DNA from 3 places in the Streptomyces sp. NPDC047981 genome. Region 2 is predicted to be linked to each of the others. Evidence: riboswitches for the same ligand, from Rfam matches in the RefSeq annotation. Region 2 holds a riboswitch; each other region holds the start of a gene.
What was found. Region 2 has a riboswitch for thiamine pyrophosphate ahead of thiC (phosphomethylpyrimidine synthase ThiC). Riboswitches for the same ligand answer to the same signal wherever they lie in the genome.
Positions count from the first base shown of each region.

Region 1: linked by a shared signal. The riboswitch ahead of thiO (glycine oxidase ThiO) and the one ahead of thiC (phosphomethylpyrimidine synthase ThiC) in region 2 are both predicted to bind thiamine pyrophosphate.
Region 3: linked by a shared signal. The riboswitch ahead of AB0E14_RS13115 (thiamine ABC transporter substrate-binding protein) and the one ahead of thiC (phosphomethylpyrimidine synthase ThiC) in region 2 are both predicted to bind thiamine pyrophosphate.

Region 1 is NZ_JBEZNQ010000032.1:75,916-82,639, reverse strand. It holds gene thiE (thiamine phosphate synthase) at 1-640, opposite strand, end outside; gene AB0E14_RS20645 (Rv2175c family DNA-binding protein) at 732-1,097, opposite strand; gene AB0E14_RS20640 (FAD-dependent oxidoreductase) at 1,175-2,389, opposite strand; gene AB0E14_RS20635 (hypothetical protein) at 2,418-2,759, opposite strand; TPP riboswitch at 2,814-2,926, shown strand; gene thiO (glycine oxidase ThiO) at 2,924-4,099, shown strand; gene thiS (sulfur carrier protein ThiS) at 4,096-4,311, shown strand; gene AB0E14_RS20620 (thiazole synthase) at 4,317-5,111, shown strand; gene pknB (Stk1 family PASTA domain-containing Ser/Thr kinase) at 5,211-6,724, shown strand, end outside.
Region 2 is NZ_JBEZNQ010000013.1:16,414-23,137, forward strand. It holds gene AB0E14_RS10470 (SsgA family sporulation/cell division regulator) at 2-436, shown strand; gene AB0E14_RS10475 (YibE/F family protein) at 531-1,964, opposite strand; TPP riboswitch at 2,003-2,150, shown strand; gene thiC (phosphomethylpyrimidine synthase ThiC) at 2,144-3,937, shown strand; gene AB0E14_RS10485 (hypothetical protein) at 4,024-4,884, opposite strand; gene AB0E14_RS10490 (metallophosphoesterase) at 5,047-6,270, opposite strand; gene AB0E14_RS10495 (LacI family DNA-binding transcriptional regulator) at 6,494-6,724, opposite strand, start outside.
Region 3 is NZ_JBEZNQ010000017.1:80,765-87,488, forward strand. It holds gene AB0E14_RS13110 (iron ABC transporter permease) at 1-1,522, opposite strand, end outside; gene AB0E14_RS13115 (thiamine ABC transporter substrate-binding protein) at 1,561-2,640, opposite strand; TPP riboswitch at 2,727-2,833, opposite strand; gene rlmN (23S rRNA (adenine(2503)-C(2))-methyltransferase RlmN) at 2,863-3,969, opposite strand; gene AB0E14_RS13125 (phosphatidate cytidylyltransferase) at 4,496-5,581, opposite strand; gene frr (ribosome recycling factor) at 5,581-6,138, opposite strand; gene pyrH (UMP kinase) at 6,241-6,724, opposite strand, start outside.

The sequences.
Region 1 (6,724 bases), on a different contig from region 2:
GCTCGCGGACGCGCTTGGCCAGGCGGGCCGTGGCCGCGGCGGGGTCGTCGGCCTCGGTGATCGCGCGGACGACGACGATGCGGCGGGCGCCCGCCTCCAGGACCTCGTCGAGGGTGGACTCGTCGATGCCGCCGATGGCGAACCAGGGACGGTCCTGCTCCAGGGCGGCCGTGTACCGCACGAGGTCGAGGCCGGGGGCGTACCGCCCGGGCTTGGTGGGGGTGGGCCAGCAGGGGCCGGTGCAGAAGTAGTCCACGCCCGGCTCGGCGGCGGCCGCGTCCACCTCGGACTCGGCGTGGCAGGACCGGCCGACGAGCACTCCCTCGCCGAGGATCTTCCGGGCGGCGGGCACGGGCAGGTCGCCCTGGCCCAGGTGCAGCACGTCGGAGCCGATGGCGTGGGCGACGTCGGCCCGGTCGTTCACCGCGAGGAGCTTGCCGTGCCGGCGGCAGGCCTCGGCGAAGACGGCGAGGTACTCCAGCTCCTCACCGGCCTCCATGCCCTTGTCGCGGAGCTGCACGATGTCCACACCGGAGGAGAGCACGGCGTCGAGGAAGGCCGGCAGGTCCCCCTGGCGCTTGCGGGCGTCCGTGCAGAGGTAGAGCCGGGCGTCGGCGAGCTGCGCGCGAGGCGTGGACATGGGTGGTTCCCCCCGTCGGGTGCGGCGGTCCGAGGGAGCCGGGCGGGCCCGGCCCCCAGGGGCCTCCTGTGGTGTCTTCGGTGCGTGTGCGTCAGACGGCGAGCGCCTGGGCGCGGCGCTTCACCTCCGTGCCGCGATTCTCGCTGAGGGCCTGCGCGGGCGTGCCCGGCAGGGTCGGGTCGGGAGTGAAGAGCCACTCCAGCATCTCTTCGTCGCTGAAGCCGTCGTCCTTCAGGAGGGTCAGGGTCCCGGAGAGGCCCTTGACCACCTTGTCGCCGTCGATGAAGGCGGCGGGCACCTGGAGCGCCTTGTTCTCGCCGCGTCGTACGGCGATGAGCTGGCCCTCCTTGACCAGCTGCCGCACGCGCGTCACCTCGACATCGAGCATTTCCGCGATGTCGGGGAGGTAGAGCCAGGCGGGGACGAGAGCATCGGTCTTTGCGTCAATCTCGGTCACGGGAACAAGCCTGCCATCCCGGGCTGACAGTCGGTAGTCGGGCCGGGGCCGTCCGGCGGATCGGAGCCGGTCGGCCCTCAGACGACCGCCGCCTTCAGGGGGACGGACGGGTCGGCGGCGCGGCCCGGGTCGAGGCGCTCGCCGGACTCGATCAGCTTGCGGCCCTGGGCCAGGTCGCGGGGGCGGCCGACGGCGAGCAGGGCGACGAGGACGCCGTCGTCGAGCCAGAGGGCGGACCAGGAGGCGTCGGCCGGGTCACCGCGTCGGACCAGGGCGGCGGCCGGGCTGTGGTGGCCGGCGTACTGCACGAACCGGCCGAACTGCTCGGACCAGAAGTACGGCACCGGGTCGTAGGCCCGGGGGGCCTCGCCGACGATGTCGGCCGCGACGGTCCGGGGGCCCTGGAGGGCGTTGTCCCAGTGGTGGACGAGGAGCCGGGCGCCGTAGCGGGCGGAGGGGAAGGAGGCGCAGTCGCCGACGGCGTACACGTCGGGCAGGGAGGTGCGGAGCCGGTCGTCGGCGGTGACGGAGCCGTCCGCGCCGAGGGCGATGCCGGAGCCGGTGAGCCACCGGGTGGCGGGCCGGGCGCCGATGCCGACGACGACCGCGTCCGCGGGCAGCCGCCGGCCGTCGGCCAGGACGACCGTGCCGGGTTCGACGGACTCCACGCGCGCGTGGGTGAGGAGTTCGGCGCCGCTCTCCTCGTACCAGCGCGCCATGGGTGCGGCGACCTCGGTGGGCAGCGCGCCGGCGAGCGGGTGGTCGGCGGCCTCGACGACGGTGACCGCGCACCCCGCCTCGCGCGCGGCGGTGGCGAACTCGGCGCCGATCCATCCGGCGCCGACGACCACGATGTCGTGGCGGCGCTCCAGGACGGGCTTGAGCCGTGCCGCGTCGTCCAGGGTGCGCAGCAGGTGGACCCCGGGCACGCCCTCGGTGCCGGGCAGGGTGACCGGTTCGGCGCCGGTGGCGAGGACCAGGACGTCGTACCGGACGGGTCCGGCCTCCGTGTCGATCTCGTGGTCCTCGGCGCGCAGGCCGGTCACGTCGAGGCCGAGCCGCAGCTCGATGGAGAGCGCCTCGAAGTCGACGTCGAAGGCCGAGTCCTCGGCCTTGCCGAGGAGGACCGCCTTGGACAGGGGCGGGCGGTCGTAGGGCTGGTGGGGCTCGGCCCCGATGAGGGTGACCGGTCCGGTGAAGCCCTGTTCGCGCAGGGCGACGGCGGTCTGCACCCCCGCCATCCCGGCGCCCACGACGACGACCCGCTGCTCTTCCCGCTTCTGCTCGCTCACTCGATCACCTTAACTATCTGACGCACCGTCAGGAAGGCAGCTGCTCCACGACGCTGGTACCGGAGCCCTCCTGGGACTCCCATGCCCAGCTCTCCTCCAGTCGAACGCGTCCGTCCGGCAGCTGCACCACGAGGGAGACGCAATGCCCGGAAGAGGTCGTTCCGTCCCGCTTCAACTGCACGTACCGGAAGTCGAGCCGGTCCCCCGCGCGCGTGCCGACGAGGTTTCCCCGCACCACGTCACCGCCCGCGTACTCGGCCCAGACGCTGCCGTCCTCCTCGTGGTACGTGAACCGGGTACGCGTCCCGACCTGACCGGGGGCCTGGTCGGCGACGGGGGCGAGGACGAGGCCGTCGAGAGATCGAGCCACGGGTGAGGCTCCCTTACTGGGCGTCGGGGGCTGGGGTTAGGCTGACCGTCAACGTAGAGCACTCGCGGGAGCCCGGACGCACCGGGCTGAGAGGGAGGCTGACCGGCCTCCGACCGTACGAACCTGATCCGGGTCATGCCGGCGAAGGGAGGGGCTGGACGCCCATGTCGCGTACACGCGGCACATGCCGCACATCGGACGTTCTCGTCATCGGGGGCGGAATCATCGGCCTGGTCACGGCCTGGCGGTCCGCGCAGCGCGGACTGTCCACGGCGGTCGTGGACCCCGAACCGGGCGGCGGGGCCGCCCGGGTGGCGGCCGGGATGCTCGCCGCCGTCACCGAACTCCACTACGGCGAGGAGACCCTGCTCGCCCTCAACCTCGCCTCCGCGCAGCGCTACCCCGCGTTCGTCGCCGAACTCCAGGAGGCCACAGGACACGACGTCGGCTACCGCGCCTGCGGCACGCTGGCCGTCGCGCTCGACGCCGACGACCGGGCCCATCTGCGGGAGCTGCACGCCCTCCAGATCCGCTCCGGCCTGGAGTCGGAGTGGCTCAGCGGGCGCGACTGCCGCCGTCTTGAGCCGATGCTGGCACCGGGCGTGCGCGGCGGGCTGCGGGTCGACGGCGACCACCAGGTCGATCCGCGCCGGCTCGCCGCCGCGCTCGTCACGGCCTGCGAGCGGGCCGGGGTGGTCTTCCACCGGAGCCTCGCCGAGAGCCTGACGGTGGTGCGGGACCGGGCCACGGGCGTGACGCTCGCCGACGGCTCCGCCCTGGAGGCGGAGCAGGTCGTGCTGGCGGCAGGCAGCCTCAGCGGCCGGCTCGCGGGCGTGCCCGCGGAGGTCCTGCCGCCCGTACGCCCCGTCAAGGGACAGGTGCTCCGGCTCACCGTGCCGCCCGCGTTCGCGCCGTTCCTGTCCCGGACCGTCCGCGCGGTCGTGCGCGGCAGCCACGTCTACCTGGTGCCGCGCGAGAACGGCGAGCTGGTCGTCGGCGCGACCAGCGAGGAGCTGGGCTGGGACACCACCGTCACGGCGGGCGGGGTGTACGAGCTGCTCCGCGACGCCCACGAACTCGTCCCCGGCCTCACCGAGCTGCCGCTCACCGAGACCCTGGCCGGCCTGCGCCCCGGGTCGCCGGACAACGCGCCGCTGCTCGGCCCGACCGCGCTCGACGGCCTGCGGCTGGCCACCGGGCACTACCGCAACGGTGTCCTGCTCACCCCGGTCACCGGTGACGTCATGGCCGCGTTCCTCGCCACCGGCGTGCTTCCGGACGAGGCCCGCCCCTTCACTCCCCGCCGCTTCTCCCCCGTACGACAGGAGCAGCCCGCATGACCGCCCCGCAGACCACCGTCTCCGTCAACGGCGAGGCGCGCGTCCTCGCCGCGCCCACCACCCTCGACGCCCTGGTCACCACCCTGACCGCCGCGCCCACCGGCGTCGCGGCGGCCGTCAACGAGACCGTCGTACCCCGCAGCCAGTGGTCCGCGACCGTCCTCGGCGAGGGCGACCGGGTCGAGGTCCTCACCGCCGTACAGGGAGGCTGACCGCCATGTCCGACGACACCTTCCTCCTCGGCGGTACGGAGTTCTCCTCCCGGCTGATCCTCGGCACGGGCGGCGCCCCGAGCCTGGAGATCCTCGAACGCTCCCTCGCCGTCAGCGGCACCGAGCTGACCACCGTCGCCATGCGGCGACTGGACCCGACCGTGCGCGGCTCGGTCCTCTCCGTCCTGGAGAAGCTCTCGATCCGCGTCCTGCCGAACACGGCGGGCTGCTACACGGCGGGCGAGGCGATCCTGACCGCGCGGCTCGCCCGTGAGGCGCTCGGCACCGACTGGATCAAGCTGGAGGTCATCGCCGACGAGCGGACCCTGCTGCCGGACCCGGTGGAGACGCTCGACGCGGCCGAGACGCTGGTCGACGACGGCTTCATCGTCCTGCCGTACACCAACGACGACCCGGTCCTCGCGCGGAAGCTGGAGGACGTGGGGTGCGCGGCGGTCATGCCGCTCGGCTCCCCGATCGGGTCCGGGCTCGGGATCCGCAACCCGCACAACTTCGAGCTGATCGTCGACCGCGCGGGCGTCCCGGTGATCCTGGACGCGGGCGCGGGCACCGCCTCGGACGTGGCGCTGGCCATGGAGCTGGGCTGCTCGGCGGTCATGCTCGCCTCCGCGGTGACCCGGGCGCAGGATCCGGTGCTGATGGCGGAGGGGATGCGGCACGCGGTGGAGGCGGGCCGGCTCGCCCACCGGGCGGGCCGGATCCCGCGCCGGCACTTCGCCGAGGCGTCCTCCCCCACGGACGGCCGCGCGGTCCTGGACCCGGAACGCCCGGCGTTCTGAGGCGCCGCGGCGCGCGGAACCCGTGCGTCGCGTCACAGCTGTGCTGCGGTCGAGCCGGTGGGGACCGGGGTGTCCCTCCCGGCTCGTAAACTCGGGGCCGTGGACACGACCCTTCAGGACCCCCTCGTCGGGCAGCTGCTCGACGGCCGCTACCGCGTCGACGCGCGCATCGCCGTCGGCGGGATGGCCACGGTCTACCGGGCCGTGGACACCCGCCTCGACCGGGTGCTCGCGCTCAAGGTGATGCACCCGGCCCTCGCCACCGACGCCGCGTTCGTCGAGCGGTTCATCCGCGAGGCCAAGTCCGTCGCGCGGCTCGCCCACCCCAACGTGGTGGGGGTCTTCGACCAGGGCGCGGACGGCGCGTACGTCTATCTGGCCATGGAGTACGTCGCCGGGTGCACCCTGCGCGACGTGCTGCGCGAGCGCGGGGCGCTCCAGCCGCGCGCCGCGCTGGACATCCTGGAGCCGGTGCTCGCCGCCCTCGGCGCCGCGCACCGGGCCGGGTTCGTGCACCGGGACATGAAGCCGGAGAACGTCCTGATAGGGGACGACGGCCGGGTGAAGGTCGCCGACTTCGGTCTCGTACGGGCGGTCGGCTCGGCCACGAACACCACGGGATCGGTGCTCGGCACCGTCTCGTACCTGGCACCGGAGCAGATCGAGCACGGCACGGCGGACACCCGCGCCGACGTCTACGCCTGCGGTGTCGTGCTGTACGAGATGCTGACCGGTTCCAAGCCGCACACCGGGGACACCCCCGCCCAGGTCCTCTTCCAGCACCTGAACACCGACGTCCCGGCCCCCTCGGCGGCCGTGCCCGGCCTCGCCCTCGAACTGGACGAGCTGGTGGCGACCGCGACGGCCCGCAACCCCGAGGTCCGCCCACACGACGCCGTCACCCTCCTCGCGCTCACCCGGGAGGCCCGCGCGACCCTCGGGGACGCGCAGCTGGACGCCGTACCGCCACAGGCGCACGCCGAGGACCGTTCCGGCGCGGAGGACCGGACCAGCGTGATCCCCCGGGTCGCGCCCGCGTCCGCGCTGCCCGCGGACGACGTCCAGCACACCAGCCGGCTCACGATGCCCCCGCCGGACCTCGCGCCGCCGGGCCGGGCCGGGAGCCGGGCCGGGCGCCGCCGGGACCGCTTCGCGGGCCGGCCGCGCGGTCCGCTGCTCGTCGTCGCGGCCGTCCTGCTCGCGCTGGGGATCGGCGGGGGCGTCTGGTACATCAATTCCGGCCAGTTCACGCGCGTCCCCGCCGTGCTCGGCCAGACCGAGGCGAAGGCGACCAAGCGGCTCACGGACGCGGGTCTCGACGTCGGCGCGACGAAGCGGGCGTTCAGCGACGTGTACGAGCGCGGCACGGTCATGGCCACCGACCCCGCCTCCGGCCAGCGGATCCGGGGCAACGGCACGGTCACGCTCACCATCTCCCGCGGCCCGGAGATCGTGAAGGTCCCCCGGCTCAAGGGGGTCCCGCTGGCGGAGGCCAAGCGGATGCTCGCCGAGGAAGGTCTCGCGGTCGGCGTGACAACGACCGCTTTCAGCCAGGACGTGGCACAGGGCGCCGTGATCAGCTCCGACCCGGAGCCCGGCACCGAGCGGAGCCC
Region 2 (6,724 bases):
GATGCGAGAGTCGGTTCAGGCCGAGGTCCTGATGAGCTTCCTCGTCTCCGAGGAGCTCTCCTTCAGGATCCCGGTGGAGCTGCGTTACGAGACCCGGGATCCCTACGCGGTGCGAATGACGTTCCACCTTCCCGGAGACGCCCCTGTGACCTGGGCATTCGGCCGCGAGCTGCTGCTCGACGGGATCAACAGGCCGAGCGGCGACGGCGATGTGCACATCGCGCCGACCGACCCCGAGGGCCTTTCGGACGTCGCCATCCGGCTCCAGGTCGGCGGCGACCGCGCCCTGTTCCGGGCCAGCGCGCCGCCGCTCGTCGCCTTCCTCGACCGGACGGACAAGCTGGTGCCGCTCGGTCAGGAACGGACACTGGGCGACTTCGAGGACAACCTCGAGGCAGCGCTCGGTCGGATTCTCGCGGAGGAGAACGCCGGCTGACCGGTCGGCGCGCTCCGGCGCGCTGCGGGGCCGGCGGTCCCGGACGGATCCGGACGGACCCGGTCACCGGACGGCGGCCGGCAGCCGACCCCGGCTACTTCGCCCGGCGCCGGCGCCCGCCCCTGGATGAACGCTTCTCCAGCCCGCCGGCTCGGCCTCGGCCCAGCCCACCCGGTCCGCCCGGTGCGCCAGGTCCGCCCGGCCGGTCCGCCGAGACGACGAGCGCGGCGAGAGCGGTCGTGACCGGCACGGAGGCGACCAGGCCGATCGATCCCACCAGCGTGCGGACGATCTCCTCCGCGACCAGCTCGCTGTTGGCGACGGTCCCCACGCTGCTCTGCGCGATGGAGAAGAGCAGCAGCAGCGGCAGGGCCGCGCCGGCGTACGCGAGGACCAGCGTGTTCACCACGGACGCGATGTGGTCACGGCCGATCCTGATGCCCGCCCGGTACAGCCCACGCGGGCCCAGACGGGGATCGGCCTGGTGCAGCTCCCACACCGCCGAGGTCTGGGTCACCGTCACATCGTCGAGGACACCCAGCGAACCGATGATGATGCCCGCGAGCAGCAGACCGGACATGTCGATGTCCGGGTAGAGGCCGTGGATCAGGCCGGTGTTGTCGTCCGTGTTGCCGCTCAGCGAGGCCCAGCTGATGAAGAACGAGCCGAGCAGACCGATCAACAGCAGCGAGATCAGCGTCCCGAGCACCGCGACGGAGGTCCGGGCGGACAGGCCGTGGCACATGTAGAGCGCGATCAGCATGATCGCGCTCGACCCGACCACCGCCACCACCAGCGGATTCGACCCCTGAAGGATCGCCGGGAGGATGAAGAAGGTCAGCAGCAGGAAACTCACGGCGAGCGAGATCAAGGCCATCACCCCGCGCATCCGGCCGACCAGCACGACCGCCACGGCGAAGATCAGGGCGAGCACCGCCAACGGCACCTTGCGGTTCACGTCCGTCACCGAGTACTGCAGATCACGCGGAGCGTCCGGCGCGTACGCCACCACCACGCCCTGGCCCTCGTCCAGTTGGCGCGGCGCGTCCGGCTGCACGATCTCGGTGAACGTACGGCCCTTGTCCGGACCGCTCGTGACCTCGATCGTCGCCTTCTCGCACTCTCCCTGCTGGGCGTTGACCGCCTCGCGCCCCTGGGGGGTCGAGGTGTCGCCGGTCGGCGGGACCTGGGCGGCGTTCACATCCTGGCAGTCGACCTTCTCCACCGAGACGACCTTGCCCTGGTACGTCTGCCGGTCGAAGCCGACGCCGGTGCGCTCGTGCTCCGGAGCGCCGCCCGGCCACAGCACCACGAGCCCGACCACCACCGCCGTGGCGAACGGGATCAGGACAGCCGCGATGACCCTGCGCAGATGCCGGGAGACGGGCGCGGCCGGCCCATGACTGTGCGTATGGCCGTGCCCGTGACCCGCGTCGCCATGGGTGGCAGGGCCGTCATGACGGTCGGGTTCGGGGGTCTGCTGCTCGGAAGTCACCGACCGATCATCGCAAGAACGGTGGGGGCCCACTGTTCAGCACGGCCGGATTGACGCTAGCGTGGTGACACCTTTGCACACGCGGGAGCTCGGAGCACCGGGCTGAGAGGGCGCTGATCACCGTACACGCGTACTGGACGTACGTACGGGAAGAGGCTGCGCCGACCGCCGAACCTGTTACCGGGTAATGCCGGCGTAGGGAGATCGGTCTCATGACCATTCAGGATGCACGCACGCCTGCCACCAGCGAGAACGACGGCCAGGACGAGCGCAAGCCGGGCTGGCACAAGGGATACGTCGAGGGCTCGCGCCCCGACATCCGCGTGCCTGTCCGGCAGGTGCACCTCACCAACGGCAAGGACGTGACGCTGTACGACACGTCCGGTCCGTACACCGACCCCACCATCGACACCGACGTACGGCGGGGCCTGCCGCCGCTGCGCGAGAACTGGATCATCTCTCGGGGCGACACCGAGGAGTACGCGGGCCGCCCGGTCCGTCCCGAGGACGACGGCATCAAGCACACCTCGCCGCGGGGCGGCGGGCTGAAGAACCTCGACGCCGTCTTCCCGGGGCGGCCGCGGCTGCCGCGCCGGGGCCGCGGCGGCGAGGCCGTGACCCAGCTCGCGTACGCCCGCCGGGGCGAGATCACCCCTGAGATGGAGTACGTCGCGATCCGCGAGAACGTCTCCCCCGAGGTCGTACGGGAGGAGATCGCGGCGGGGCGGGCCGTGCTTCCGGCCAACGTCAACCACCCGGAGATCGAGCCGATGATCATCGGCAAGCGGTTCCTGGTGAAGGTCAACGCCAACATCGGCAACTCCGCCGTCACCTCCTCGATCGAGGAGGAGGTGGAGAAGATGACCTGGGCGACCAGGTGGGGCGCCGACACGGTCATGGACCTCTCCACCGGCCGCAACATCCACACCACGCGCGAGTGGGTGCTGCGCAACTCTCCCGTGCCGATCGGCACCGTGCCGCTCTACCAGGCCCTGGAGAAGGTCGACGGGAAGGCCGAGGAGCTGACCTGGGAGATCTACAAGGACACCGTCATCGAGCAGGCCGAGCAGGGCGTCGACTACATGACGGTCCACGCCGGCGTGCTGCTGCCGTACGTCCCGCTGACCGCCCGTCGCAAGACCGGCATCGTCTCGCGCGGCGGCTCGATCATGGCCGCCTGGTGCCTCGCGCACCACAAGGAGAACTTCCTCTACACGAACTTCGAGGAGCTCTGCGAGATCCTCGCGACGTACGACGTCACGTACTCGCTGGGCGACGGCCTGCGCCCCGGCTCGATCGCGGACGCCAACGACGACGCGCAGTTCGCGGAGCTGCGCACGCTGGGTGAGCTGAACACGATCGCCAAGCGGCACAACGTGCAGACGATGATCGAGGGCCCGGGGCACGTCCCGATGCACAAGATCAAGGAGAACATCGACCTTCAGCAGGAGATCTGCGAGGAGGCGCCGTTCTACACGCTCGGCCCGCTGACCACGGATGTCGCGCCCGCGTACGACCACATCACCTCGGGCATCGGCGCCGCGATGATCGCCTGGTGGGGTACGGCGATGCTCTGCTACGTCACGCCCAAGGAGCACCTGGGGCTGCCCAACCGCGACGACGTGAAGACGGGCGTCATCACGTACAAGATCGCGGCGCACGCCGCCGACCTGGCCAAGGGGCACCCGGGGGCGCAGGAGTGGGACGACGCGCTGTCGGACGCGCGGTTCGAGTTCCGCTGGGAGGACCAGTTCAACCTGGCGCTCGACCCGGACACGGCCCGTGAGTTCCACGACGAGACGCTGCCGGCCGAGCCCGCGAAGACCGCGCACTTCTGCTCGATGTGCGGTCCGAAGTTCTGCTCGATGAAGATCAGCCGCAGCATCACGGAGCAGTTCGGCGGCGACGCGGACGCCACCCCGGCGGAGATCGAGGCCGGGATGCTGGAGAAGTCCAAGGAGTTCGCGGCCTCCGGCAACCGCGTCTACCTTCCGCTGGCTGACTGAGTCCGCGCGAACGAGGCTGACCGACGGCATTCCGGGGGGAGTCGTCGGTCAGCCTTCGCCATGCCGCGGCGCTCCGCGCCGTCCCCTCACGCCGGGCCGGTGTAGTCCGGGCCGGTGGCGTCGGGACTGGTGAAGTCCGGGCTCGTGAAGTCGGGGCCCGTGTAGTCGGGGCTCGTGAAGGTCGGACGGGTCGTGGACGAGCCTTCGTTCGGGCTGGAGAAGTCCGGTCCGCTGTAGCCGATCTTCGGTATGCGGTCGGTGCGGGGCGCGGGCACGGGCGGCGGGGCCGACGGTCCGGGCGCGGCCAGGGCCTCGCGCAGGAACGGCAGGATGCCCCGTTCCAGCAGGGCGCGACGCCATGCCTCCCGGGCGCGGGACAGTTCGTCGTCCTCTTCCCGGTGGTGTGGATCGCTCGCGGCCACCTCCGTGGAGCGGTTGCGCAGTGCCGTGACCAGCAGCCCGACGGCGGCGCAGAACAGTCCGGCGGCGGCGACGGCCCCGAAGAACCAGCCGGCCGTCAGCAGGGTGTCGGCGACCGCGAGCGAGGGCGCGATGAGCTTGAGCACGGCCCCGACCAGCAGGAATATCAGCGCGGCGGGCCCGGCGAGGACCGGCGCGAGGACGGTGACGATCGCGACGATGCCCGCTCCCGGGCCGCCGCTCGCCCCGTCGCCGTCCGCCGTCAGGACGGCGCCCATCACGCTTGTACCGCTCGGTGACCGGGCCTCTTCGCGGACCTTCACGAAGTGGTCGTACTCGACCGCCGCCGCGGCGGTGATCAGGGCCGTCGCGTTCAGCGCCATCGTGCGCAGTTGGCCGGCCGTGAGCCGTTTCCCGATCTCGGCGAGATCCGGATGGTCGTACGCGTTGCGCAGTGCGTCGTCGAGGATGCGCTCGTACTCGGCACGATCCTCGGTCAGCAGGTGCGGAGCCACGTTCATGTGCATCCCCCGATGCTCCGTAGGGCCCGCGTCGACCGTGGAATTTACGGCCGGTCGGGCGGAAACGGAGGAGAGCCTGCTACGGATGGTCCGATCGTATTGCGGTTATGGCACAGGGTGACAGGGGGTTTCCCGAATTCGACTTCCCCGGATGCGGAGCGTTATGCGTCAGCCCTGCAGGGGGAGTTGGACGACCAGCAGCTTTCCGGCCATGGTCACACCGCCGTCCATGGCGATGGCCAGTCCCTCCGCGTACACGTGCGGACCGTCGACGCCCGGGCCGGAGCCGCCCTCGCCGTCCTCGGTGCCGACCTGGCCCAGGAGGTACGGAATGGGGCTGTGGCCGTGCACGACGCGGCTGCCGCCGTAGGTGGCGAGCAGCTCCTGGACCGCCTGGGGGCCGCCGTCGTCCCGGAAGGCGAAGCGCTTGGTGAACTTACGGAACAGGTCCCAGACCTCGTCCGCGTCGTTCCGGTTGAGGATCTCGTGGACGGTCTCGTTGACGTCCTCGATGGTGCTGCCGTAGTCCAGGTAGGCGGTGGTGTCGGAGTGCATCAGCAGGTGCCCGTCCTCCTCCACCACGGCGTCGAGCCGGGACATCCACTGCAGGTGGACGTCCTGGAGCCGGTCCATGTCGTGCTTCTGGCCGCCGTTGAGCAGCCAGGCGGCCTGGAAGGTGGCGGTGCCGGCGCCGGAGTTGACGGGGGTGTCCCCGAAGCGCTTGGCGCCGATCAGGAGCAGTTCGTGGTTGCCCATCAGGGCCTTGCAGTAGCCGCCCGACGCGGCGGCCTCCGCGGAGAGGCGCATGACCAGGTCGATGACGCCGATGCCGTCGGGACCGCGGTCCGTGAAGTCGCCGAGGAACCAGAGCCGGGCGTTACCCGCCGACCAGGCGCCGTTGTCGTCGATGAGCCCCTGCTCGCGCAGGGCGACGACGAGCTCGTCGAAGTAGCCGTGGACGTCGCCGACCACGTACAGCGGGCCGGGGCCCTCGCCGGCGGCCGGGGGGGGCGCGGGGGACGGGACCGGGTCCACGCGGACCTGGACGGTGTCCCCGCGGTTGATCACCGGGAGGTCGCGCTCGGTGGGGGTGTAGCCCTCGGGGAACTCGTCGTCCGGGAAGGCGTTCCCGGGGTGGCCGGGGACGGCCGCGGAGAGCGAGACCGGGGGCGTGAGCGGGACCGGGGAGGAGGCGCCGAGGCCGAGATTGAGCGTCGGGTCGGCGACGGGCCGCGCGATCTCGTCGAGGGCGCCGGGGTGCCCGGCCGGGGGCTCCTCGGGTCGGCCCTGCACGGGCACGCGGGCGTACGGCGGTACGCGGAAGTCACGCAATGTCGCCGTGCGCACCACGGGTTCCTGCCCGGCCCCCTGAGTCATCGACCCCTCCACCACCGTCGCGATGCCCTGCACATCGCGGACCGGCCTGGTCGGGGTGGTCCGCGGTGTCGTGCGCCCATCATAGGAATGAGGGTCCGCCTGTGTGACGCACCAGGGGTGGTGAATCCGGGTCCACTCCGGGTTCACCGGTTGTTTCGCCCGAATTGAGAAGGTCCGGACCAGGGTCGGAGCAGGGCCGGGCCGGAGTTTGTGCCCGGCACGGCCCCGGAGCCGACCCTCAGCCCTTCGCGGGAGACCGGGGCGGGCTGACCGTCGTACGCGGCGAACGCCTCTGGGAGGACGTCCGGACGATGAGTTCGGTCGGTATCACCTGCTCGACCGGTCCGTCGGTGTCGATCCCCTCGATGGCGTCGATGAGGAGCTGGACGACGGCCGTGCCGATGCGGCGCGGTTTGAGCGAGAGGGTCGTGATCGGCGGTTCGGTGTTGGCGTAGACGGTCGACTCGCT
Region 3 (6,724 bases), on a different contig from region 2:
TGGCCTGGCCGTAGTTGAGCTCACCCGGCCGGCCGAGGAGCCGGGCGACGGCGACCGGCAGCGTCGGGTTGTCGGGCCGGGCGATGAAGACGGTCGCGCCGAACTCGCCGAGCGAGACGGCGAAGGCGAACCCGGCCGCGATGAGCAGCGCCCGCCGCACCAGCGGCAGGTCGACCTCGCGCCAGGCACGCAGCGGCGAGGCCCCGAGGACGGCCGCCGCCTCCCGCAGCCGCTCGTCCACCGCGCGCAGGACGGGCAGCATGGTCCGCACGACGAAGGGGACACCGACCAGGGCCTGCGCGAGCGGCACGAGGATCCAGCTCGCCCGCAGGTCGAACGGCGGCTCGTCCAGGGTGATCAGGAAGCCGAAGCCGACCGTCACCGCCGACACCCCGAGCGGCAGCATCAGCAGCGCGTCGAAGCCGCGCACGAGCCGCCCTGCCCGCCGGGTGAGCGCGGCGGCGGCGAGTCCCCCGATCACCAGGGCGATCGCGGTGGCGACGACGGCGTACCGCAGGGAGTTCCCGATCGTGTCGACCAGGGGCACGAGGAACGTGCCGGAGGGGTCGGTGGACTGCAGGGCCCGGTAGTAGTCGAGCCCGTACCCGTCGGGGGTGGCGAAGGAGCGCTCGATCAGCACGGCGAGCGGAAGGACGAGCAGCAGGACGATCGAGACGAGGACACCCCCGAAGAGGGCCCACTGGCCGATCCCGGTGATCCGGCGGGCGGTCTGCTCGGGCGGTACGAGCTTCAGGGCCGTCTCCCGCCGCCGTACCGTCCGGGCGTGCACGGCGAGGACGACGCCGACGGCGACGAACTGGACGATCGTGAGCACGGCGGCCGTCGTCAGGTCGAAGCGGTCGACCGTCTGCCGGTAGATCTCGGTCTCCAGGGTGGAGTACGCCGGTCCGCCGAGGATCTGGACGACGGCGAAGGAGCCGGCGGTGAAGAGGAAGACCATCAGCGCCGCCGCTCCGACGGCGGGGGCGAGCGCGGGCAGCGTCACCGTCCGCCAGGCGGTGAAACGGGAGGCGCCGAGGACGCGGGCGGCCTCCTCCTGGCGGGGGTCGAGCTGCGCCCACAGTCCGCCGACGGTCCTGACGACGACGGCGTAGTTGAAGAAGACGTGGGCGAGGAGGATGGCCCAGACGGTGGTGTCGAGGCGGACGCCCCACAGTTCGTCGAGCAGCCCGCCGCGGCCGACGAGGGCGAGGAAGGCCGTACCGACCATGACGGTCGGCATCACGAAGGGGACGGTGACGACGGCGCGCAGCAGCCCCTTGCCGGGGAAGTCGAAGCGCGCGAAGACGTACGCCCCGGGCAGGGCTATCAGCAGGGTCAGCGCGGTGGAGGCGAGCGCCTGCCAGAGGGTGAACCAGAGGACGTCGAGGATCTCCGGCCGGGTCAGCGTCTCGCCGAACCGGCCGAACTCCCACGCCCCGTCGACGCGCAGCCCGCGCTCGACGATCGAGGCGACGGGCCACGCGAAGAAGAGCGCGAAGAAGGCGACGGGCACGACCATCAGGCCGAGCCGCGCCGCGCTTCCCCGGCGGTCGGGGACTACTTCAGAACGGTCGAGGACCACGACTGGATCCACTGGTCACGCTTCTCGGCGATCTTCTCGGGCGCCATGGTCTGCGGCTTGTCGATCACCACACCGTGCTTCGTGAACAGCTCGGGCAGCTGGGCTTCCTTCGTCACCGGGTTGACGAACATCTGCAGCGGCATGTCCTCCTGGAACTTCTTGGAGATCAGGAAGTCGATCAGCGCCTTGCCGCCCTCGGGGTTCTTCGCCCCGTTCAGCAGCCCGGCGAACTCGATCTGCCGGAAGCAGGTGCCGGTGGAGACGCCGGTGGGCGCTTCCTTCGGCTGCGGGTCGGCGTAGAGGACCTCGACCGGCGGGCTGGAGGCGTAGCTGACGACCAGCGGCCGGTCGCCCTTGGCCTGCTTGCCGCCGGCGGAGCCGGAGAACTCCTGGTTGTAGGCGAGCTCCCAGCTGTCGACGACCTTCACGCCGTTGGCCTTGAGCTTCGTCCAGTAGTCCTGCCAGCCGTCGTCGCCGTACTGGGCGGCGGTGCCGAGCAGGAAACCGAGGCCCGGGGAGGACTTCTCGGGGTTCTCGACCACGAGCAGGTTCTTGTACTCCGGCTTGGCCAGGTCGTCGAAGGTCTGCGGGGGCGCGAGCTTCTTGTCGGCGAAGTACTTCTTGTCGTAGTTGACGCAGATGTCGCCGGTGTCGATCGGGGTGACGCGGTGCTCCTTGTCGAGCCGCGTCTCGGGCGCGACCGCGTCCAGACCCTTCGCCTCGTACGGGACGAAGATCCCGTTGTCGAGCGCACGGGAGAGCAGGGTGTTGTCGACGCCGAAGAAGACGTCTCCCTGCGGGGAGCCCTTGGTGAGGATCTCCTTGTTGACGGCGACGCCCGCGTCACCGCTCTTGAGGACCTTGACGGTGAAGCCGGTCTGCTTGGTGAACTCCGCCAGGACCTCCTTGGAGGCGTTGAAGGAGTCGTGGCTGACGAGGGTCACGGTCTTCGGCGTGGGCTCACCGCTCTTGCCGGCCGCGTCCCTGATGTCCTCGGTGCCGCAGGCGGCGAGGGTGGTGACGCCCAGCGCCGCGGCGATCGCGGCGGCGGCCATCTTCTTGGTGCTCACGGAAATTCCTCCTGGGTGTGACCAGGAAGAGACGCGGCCCTGCCCACCGGAGGGTGGGCAGGGCGCAACAGCTTGAGTTGCGACCGAACTTCCTACCCAGAATGACCTGGGCGAGGTTCAGAGGGTCTGCGGTCCGTGACCGCACTCTCAGCGCTGTGGCGCTCCCCTGTCGGAATATGGAGATGTGTTCGAGCACAGACTACAAGGTCAGCGCTCCGAGGCCGCCAGCTGTCCACAGGCACCGTCGATCTCCTGACCACGGGTGTCACGGACGGTGACGGGCACGCCATGGGACGCGATGGCCTCGACGAAGGCCTTCTCGTCCTCGGGCCGGGACGCGGTCCACTTGGACCCGGGCGTCGGGTTCAGCGGAATCAGGTTCACATGGACCCGCTTGCCCTTGAGCAGCCGCCCGAGCAGGTCGCCCCGCCACGCCTGGTCGTTGATGTCGCGGATGAGCGCGTACTCGATGGAGATCCGGCGCCCGGACTTCTCGGCGTACTCCCACGCGGCGTCGAGGACCTCGCGGACCTTCCAGCGCGTGTTGACGGGCACGAGGGTGTCGCGCAGCTCGTCGTCGGGGGCGTGCAGCGAGACGGCGAGCCGGCACTTGAAGCCCTCGTCGGCGAAGCGCAGCATCGCCGGGACGAGGCCCACGGTGGAGACGGTGATCCCGCGCTGCGAGAGCCCGAGCCCGTCCGGCTCGGGGTCGGTGAGCCGGCGGATGGCGCCGACGACCCGCTTGTAGTTGGCGAGCGGCTCGCCCATGCCCATGAAGACGATGTTGCTGAGCCGCGCCGGCCCACCGGGCACTTCCCCGTCACGCAGGGCACGCATGCCGTCGACGATCTGGTGCACGATCTCGGCCGTCGACAGGTTCCGGTCGAGCCCGGCCTGCCCGGTGGCACAGAACGGGCAGTTCATCCCGCAGCCGGCCTGGGAGGAGATGCACATGGTGACCCGGTCCGGGTACCGCATCAGCACGGACTCGACGAGCGTGCCGTCGTGCAGCTTCCACAGGGTCTTACGGGTGGTGTCGTCGTCGCACGAGATGTGCCGGACCACCGACATCAGGTCGGGCAGCAGCTCCCCCTGCAGCTTCTCGCGCGAGGCGGCGGGGATGTCGGTCCACTCGGCGGGGTCGTGGGCGTACCGCGCGAAGTAGTGCGTGGACAGCTGCTTGGCGCGGAACGGCTTCTCGCCGATCGCGGCGACGGCCTCCTTGCGCTCGGCGGGCGTGAGGTCGGCAAGGTGCCGCGGCGGCTTCTTGGCTCCGCGCGGGGCGACGAAAGTGAGTTCTCCGGGCTTGGGCATGGTGGTACCAGTGTCGCAGACGGAACCCACTGTCCCTGGGCCGTCGCGCTGCCGGGTGGTGACCGGTGGTGGCCGTCGGTGCCCGATGGCGGCCCCGGGACGGCCCGGAACAGCAGCTCACCCTGTGGACCGGGCTCGTTCGGGCACCGTCTGCGTGATGCGCCACAGTCCGCGCGGCCGGGCCGATGTCGGAGGTGGCCGCTAGAGTCACCGGCCATGGGGGATCAGAGCAAGCGTACGAAGCCGTGCAAGTGGTGCGGGCGACAGCTGGTGTACCGGTCGTGGTGGCGCTCTCGCCGGTACTGCAACCGGTGGCATCAGGTGCGGAAGTGGGTCTCGCGGATCGTCGACGTGGTCGGAGAGGCCGCAAGCGCCTGACCAGCCCGCTCAGGTGCGGCATGACGCGACGCGCGGCCCACGCCCGGTGGGTTCTCCGAGCGTGGGCATGGTGGCACGGGTGCCGTGGAGGAACGGCGAAGGGCCCGCAGCCTGTGGGCAACGGGCCCTTCACCTCAGAACGCGCAGGTCAGGTGGTGCCGACGAAGAGCACCAGGAGCAGCCAGACCACCGGGGCCGTCGGCAGCAGGGAGTCCAGGCGGTCCATGATGCCGCCGTGGCCGGGCAGCAGCGTGCCCATGTCCTTGATGCCGAGGTCACGCTTGATCATCGACTCGCCGAGGTCGCCGAGCGTCGCGCTCGCCGCCACCGCGAGGCCGAGCAGCAGGCCCTGCCACCACGTGCCGTCGTCGATCAGGAACTCCATGCACAGCGCGCCCGCCGCCATCGCGAACGCCACCGCTCCGAGCAGGCCCTCGCGGGTCTTGCCGGGGCTGATGCGCGGTGCCAGCTTGTGCTTGCCGAAGCGCCAGCCGATCGCGTACGCGCCGGTGTCGCTGACGACCGTGAGCAGCAGGAACGTGAGGACCCGCTCCGGGCCGTCGTCGGCCGTGAGCATCAGCGCCACGAACGTGGCCAGGAACGGCACGTAGAACGCGGCGAAGACGCCCGCCGTGACGTCCTTCAGATAGCCCTCGGGCGGCTCCGTCATGCGCCACACGAGGACCGCGAGGGCGGTCAGGGCCATGGCGACCCAGGCCCCCTCCGCACCGCGGACATAGCCGGCCACGACCATCGCCGCGCCACCGACCGCCAGCGGGACGAGCGGGGCCTTGATGCCCTTGCGTTCCTGGAGGCGGGAGGTGAGCTCCCAGAGACCGACCACGACGGCGACGGCGATGACGCCGACGAACGCGGCCTTCCAGATGAAGAGGGACGCGATGATGACGGCGCCGAGCCCGACCCCGACCCCTATGGCCGCGCCCAGGTCGCGCCCCGCGCTCTTCTTCTGCGGGGTCGCGGGCCGGTTCGGGCTGGACATGGGCTCCTGCGGGTGCTCGTTCGGCGTCTCGTCACGGAACAGGGGACCGCTCGGCTGAGCGGCCCCCCGGCCGTGCTCGTCCTGGTGATCGCCGGCGGGGACGTCGGGCACGATGGGCATGGGCCGAGTCTGCGCCGCCTGCAGCCCATCGTATGCGGGACCCGCCGGGGCAGGCCCCTGGTCGGGCCCCCAGTAGCCGGAACCGGCCGGGGCCCCCCAGGAAGAGTCGTTCATCAGACCTCGAGCAGCTCGGCTTCCTTGTGCTTCAGCAGCTCGTCCACCTGCGCGACGTACTTCGCGGTGGTGTCGTCGAGCTCCTTCTCGCCGCGGCGGCCCTCGTCCTCGCCGACCTCGCCGTCCTTGACCAGCTTGTCGATGGTCTCCTTGGCCTTGCGGCGCACGGAACGGATGGAGATCTTGGAGTCCTCGGCCTTGCCCTTGGCCACCTTGATGTACTCGCGGCGGCGCTCCTCGGTGAGCTCGGGGAACACCACACGGATGATGTTGCCGTCGTTGCTCGGGTTGACGCCGAGGTCCGAGTCACGGATGGCCTGCTCGATGTTGCGCAGCGCGCTCTTGTCGAACGGAGTCACGACCGCCATGCGCGGCTCGGGAACCGAGAACGAGGCCAGCTGATTGATCGGCGTGATCGCACCGTAGTAGTCGGCCACGATCTTGTTGAACATCGCCGGGTGCGCACGCCCGGTGCGGATCGCGGCGAAGTCCTCCTTGGCGACCACGACGGCCTTCTCCATCTTCTCCTCGGCCTCGAGGAGGGTCTCTTCGATCACCACTTGCTCCTGCGTGTCGTCGCGTCTTGTCCTGCACGGTGATACGACCGGCAGGGCTCTGGTCCGTCCCCTCGAGGGGAGGTACCCGGTTCGAGCCGAGGCTCAGGCCCGGGTGCCCTGGTCGCTCACGAGAGTGCCGATCTTCTCACCCTTCACCGCGCGCGCGATATTGCCCTCGGCGAGCAGTTCGAAGACGAGGATCGGGAGAGTGTTGTCGCGGCACAGGGTGATGGCGGTGGCGTCGGCGACCTTGAGGTCGCGGGAGAGCACCTCGCCGTACTCCAGCGCGTCGAACTTGACCGCGTCGGGGTTGGTCTTCGGGTCGGAGTCGTAGACCCCGTCCACGCCGTTCTTGCCCATGAGCAGGGCCTCGGCGTCGATCTCCAGGGCGCGCTGGGCGGCCGTGGTGTCGGTGGAGAAGTACGGCATGCCCATACCGGCGCCGAAGATGACCACGCGGCCCTTCTCCAGGTGGCGCACGGCCCGCAGCGGGATGTACGGCTCCGCGACCTGACCCATGGTGATGGCGGTCTGGACGCGGGAGTCGATGCCCTCCTTCTCCAGGAAGTCCTGGAGGGCGAGGCAG